Regions from separate parts of the Paraburkholderia phenazinium genome, predicted to be linked through region 1. Evidence: riboswitches for the same ligand, from Rfam matches in the RefSeq annotation. Region 1 holds a riboswitch; the other holds the start of a gene.
What was found. A riboswitch is a leader RNA that binds a small molecule or an ion and turns the genes downstream of it on or off. The one in region 1 is predicted to bind glycine.

Region 1 (2,396 bases):
CCATTCGGTCGTGGAGGTAATGCCGATGCCCCCTACCGCGGCAGCGACGGCGCCCTCGTTTTCGTTGGTCGAAAAATGCGCTTCGAGATCGACCACCACCTCTTCGCCCGCACGCTCGAATTTCCAGCCCGACGGGACCACCGACGCCGGCCCGCCGACGATGCGATGCCGCGTGAGATCCTCCGGCCTCTCCGGCGCGCCATAACGGTCCACATAGTCGCGCGAGGCGATGATCACGCGCTGGATCTGCGTAATCAGCGTGGCGGTTGCGCTCGAATCGACCAGCCGCCCGAGCCGGATAGCGACATCCACCGCATCCTTGACGAGATCCTGCGGACGGTCGCCCAGCAAAACCTGCAGACGTAGCTCCGGATGAAGTTCGAGAAACGGTGTAAGACGCGGGATGACCTCGCGAATCGCCACACTGGCCGGCATGCTCATGCGCAGCATGCCGCGCAGTTCGCCGCCATCGCGCACGCTGTGTTCGGCGTCTTCGAGCGCGATCAGGATTGAATCGAGACGCGCGAGGAACTCGGCGCCGGCCTCGGTTAGCACGACGGCACGCGTGGTCCGCGTGAGCAGCCGCGCGCCGAGGTCGGTTTCCAGATCGGCGATGATGCGCGATACCTGCGATTGCGACAGCCCGCATTCGCGCGCCGCAGCGGAGAAGCTGCCAAGACGGGCGACACGGGTGTAAAGCTTGAGGGAGAGGATGTCCTTCACGGTGGCGGCTGTAGGTGGTTGCTGGAGGCGGGTGAGCCTGGGCAAAGGCTATACGATTGATGCATATTTCGCAAATGTCAGGCGAATCCAGTGCATGGTTGCCGGGCCGCGTGTCATCCTGATGTTCGAACCAGGCCGCATTACAAAAATCGCTTGCCCTATTTTTTGGGAAAGGCTACCTTTACGCCGTTCTACACGCTGTCGCGGGAGAGACTGTCACGCCGAAAGGCGGTGGCGGCGCCGACGGAGCAACCGCCCCGGAAACTCTCAGGCACAAGGACCGCCCAGCGGGAACATCTGGAGAGCGGCGCTTTCAGCGCCCACCGAAGGGGATTTCCGTCCGCCCGGCAACGGGATGCGCACGGAAAGAAACTCTCAGGTACATGGACAGATGGGGCATGGAAGCCGGAAACGGCCGTGCTCACTCACTCTGGACCATGACATGTCACGTATCGCCATTATCGGCGCCGGCATTACCGGCGTCACGACCGCTTACGCCCTTGCGCAACGCGGCTTCAACGTCACCGTGTTCGAACGCCATCGCTATGCCGCGATGGAAACCTCTTTCGCCAACGGCGGCCAGCTCTCGGCCAGCAACGCGGAAGTGTGGAACAGCACCGCGACGGTCCTCAAGGGCCTGCGCTGGATGCTGACCCGCGACGCACCGCTCCTGCTCAATCCCCTGCCGAACTGGCACAAGTACTCGTGGATGGGTGAATTTCTGCGGCAGATTCCGCACTACCGCGCGAACACGATTGAAACCGTGCGGCTCGCGATTGCCGCGCGGCAGCATCTGTTTTCGATGGCGGAACGCGAGGGGATCGATTTCGACCTCGAACGGCGCGGCATCCTGCACGTGTACAAAACCCGCAAGGAGTTCGATGCAGCCGCGAAGGTGAATGCATTGCTCAAGGAAGGCGGTCTCGAGCGCGAGCCCGTAAGCGCTGACGAAATCCACCGGATCGAGCCCGCGCTCGACGGCACCTTCCACGGCGGTTTCTTTACACCGTCCGATTCGACCGGCGATATTCACAAGTTCACGCGCGGTCTCGCTCAGGCATGCGAACGCCAAGGTGTCGAATTCCATTACGACACGGAGATTGCTTCGATCACGCGTGATCAGACTGGCGCATTCAGCATTGCGGCTACGAAAACGGGGCAGCCGTTTCAGCAGTCGTTTGCGCGGGTTGTGGTGTGCGCCGGTGTCAGGAGCCGCGAATTCGCTTCGATGCTGGGCGACCACGTCAACGTCTACCCCGTCAAAGGTTATTCGATCACCGTCTGTCTCGACGATGAAGCGAGCCAGCAAGGCGCTCCGTGGGTCAGCCTGCTCGACGACAGCGCGAAGATCGTCACCAGCCGCCTCGGCGCCGATCGCTTCCGCGTGGCGGGGACCGCTGAAATCAACGGCTTCAACCGCGATATCAGGGCCGAACGGATTGCGCCGCTGGTCGACTGGACGCGCCGTTATTTTCCGCAGGTGAATACGTCGCGCGTCATACCGTGGGCCGGTCTGCGCCCCATGCTGCCGAGCATGTTGCCGAAGGTGGGCAAAGGCCGTTTGCCGGGCGTGTTCTATAACACCGGCCACGGACATCTCGGCTGGACGCTTTCGGCGGCCACGGCTGCAGGTGTAGCGGACGTAATCGAGCAGACCAGCCGGCGCGCAGCCT
Region 2 (2,396 bases), on a different contig from region 1:
GCTGCTAACAGTTCCGAAAGGGACGGTCCGTTACAATATGTTTCTGAATTCAGGTCATCGTGTGGCTGCGGCTAGCCGTTGCTTCACGATATCGATCTAACCGTCGATCAAGACCACGACGACCGCAGGCAACTGCATGGGACCGGAGTAAGCGCTCAAGCGCTAACTCCGACCAACAAAAGGAGAGTACGCATGCAACGTTTCACCCGTGCGCTGGCAAGTCTGGCACTGGTTTCTTCGCTGGCCGCCTGTGTGGTCCCGCAACAGGCACCGCCCCCGGGACCTAACCCGCACGAAATCGCAGTTCAGCGCCTGAATCAGGTTTACGGCCGTGCCGACAACCTGAGCCGCCGCATCGACAATCACGTCAATCAAGGCTACTACCCGCCCCCGCAAGGTGGCGCGCTGCATCACCGCCTCGACGTGATCCGTCAGGAAGCGCGTGACATGTCTGCCCAGCATGGTGGTGGCCTGTCGGGCGAAGAGCAACGCGTGCTGAACCAGGAACTCGACGGCGCAGCACACGCAATCGGCGAGTAAGCCGCTCAGTCAATCTGTTCAGCAATTCGCTGTGAAAGCACAGGCGCGGGGGTCATTCCCCGCGCTTTTTTTTGGCGCTCGCGCCGCCCGCTGCACCGCCGCATAGCTCTCCAAAGCCTTCATTTGACAAGCCTCGGGGCCTCGCGTACATTCGCCGCACGCGTCGGGAGAGAGCGTTGGCCGCCATGTTTTTTGTGGGCCGCGCCGCCGAAGGGGCACACCCACAAACTCTCAGGCAAAAGGACCGGCTGCGTCGAAGAACCCGTCTGATTCCGGCATCGTCCGGGCTTCATCAGGCACCGGTTTTTTGCACTCTGGAGAGCGGCAGTAGCCACCGGCATCGACCATCGTCGAGCCAGGCAGGCTGCCCACCGAAGGGGCGCGCGCTTCACCGTGATGGCTTGCAGTCACTTGCAAACCCGCACGGCAGCGCAATCTCTCAGGTATCGAGGACAGAGGGGTCATGCATGGCATCGCTCGCAGGCTTTTGGCCGCGAGGAATGAAGCCGCATGGCCTTTTTGTTATCCGTCGAGATTGCCTGAGGCCCTGATGACCGAACTCAAACACACCCCGCTTAACGCCACCCATCGCGCGCTGAAGGCCCGCATGGTCGATTTCGGCGGCTGGGACATGCCCGTCAACTACGGCTCGCAAATCGACGAACACCACGCGGTGCGCACCGACGCCGGTATGTTCGACGTGTCGCACATGTGTGTGGTCGATTTCACCGGTGAGCGCGTCCGCGCGTTCTTCGAACACGCTATCGCCAACAACGTCGGCAAGCTGCAAACGCCGGGCAAAGCGCTCTACACCTGCCTGCTGAACCCAAACGGCGGCGTCATCGACGATCTGATCGTCTATTTCTTCTCCGAAACCCACTTCCGCCTGGTGGTCAATGCTGCCACCGCAGAAAAGGACATCGCCTGGTTCGGCAAGCTCAACGGCGAAGGCAGCTATGGCCTGACCATCACGCCGCGCCGCGATCTGTCGATCGTCGCCGTGCAAGGTCCGAACGCCCGCGAGAAGGTCTGGCAAGTCGCGCCGTCCACCCGTACGTCCACCGAACTCCTCAAGCCGTTTAACGCCGCCATCGTCGAGAACACGCCGTTCGGCGAATTGATGGTTGCCCGCACCGGCTACACCGGCGAAGACGGTTTCGAAATCGTGCTGCCTTCCACGTCCGTCTGCGAGTTCTGGGACGCATTGGTGCGCCAGGGCGTGCGCCCCGCCGGTCTCGGCGCGCGCGACACGCTGCGCCTCGAAGCCGGCATGAACCTGTACGGCCAGGACATGGACGACAATGTCTCGCCGCTTGACGCCGGTCTCGCCTGGACCGTAGATCTGAATTCGCCGCGCGACTTCGTCGGCAAGGCGAAACTTGAAGCGGACGGTTGCCAGTGCGCTTTCGTCGGACTGATCCTGCAAAAGGAAAACGGCAAGGCTGCCGGCGTGCTGCGCGCCCATCAGAAGGTCGTCACGCCGCACGGCGAAGGCGAAATCACCAGCGGCACATTCTCGCCCACCATGCAGGAATCCATCGCCTTCGCACGCGTGCCGAAGGACGTGAAGCCCGGCGATGTCGTCCACGTGCAAATCCGTGACAAAGCCCTTCCCGCAAGCGTGGTAAAACTGCCGTTCGTGCGCAACGGCAAAGTTCTTGCTGCTTAAGCTTTCGTTGCGCGCGCTTCCTCCTTTTTAAGTTTTTACCGTACACACCGCACAGGAGCATCCGATGAGCATCCCGGCCGATCTGAAATACACCGAATCGCACGAATGGGTCCGCACCGAAGCAGACGGCACGCTGACGGTCGGCATTACCGACCACGCGCAAGAAGCGCTCGGCGACATCGTCTTC

Region 2: it holds a riboswitch for glycine, as region 1 does, so the genes downstream of both, gcvT (glycine cleavage system aminomethyltransferase GcvT) here and BUS06_RS35060 (D-amino acid dehydrogenase) in region 1, are expected to answer to the same signal.

What each region holds. Positions count from the first base shown of each region.
Region 1 covers NZ_FSRM01000002.1:3,390,206-3,392,601, forward strand. The annotation lists gene BUS06_RS35055 (LysR family transcriptional regulator) at 1-723, opposite strand, end outside; glycine riboswitch at 1,011-1,124, shown strand; gene BUS06_RS35060 (D-amino acid dehydrogenase) at 1,166-2,396, shown strand, end outside.
Region 2 covers NZ_FSRM01000001.1:620,526-622,921, forward strand. The annotation lists gene BUS06_RS02980 (YdgH/BhsA/McbA family protein) at 193-540, shown strand; glycine riboswitch at 695-798, shown strand; glycine riboswitch at 845-1,006, shown strand; gene gcvT (glycine cleavage system aminomethyltransferase GcvT) at 1,091-2,209, shown strand; gene gcvH (glycine cleavage system protein GcvH) at 2,274-2,396, shown strand, end outside.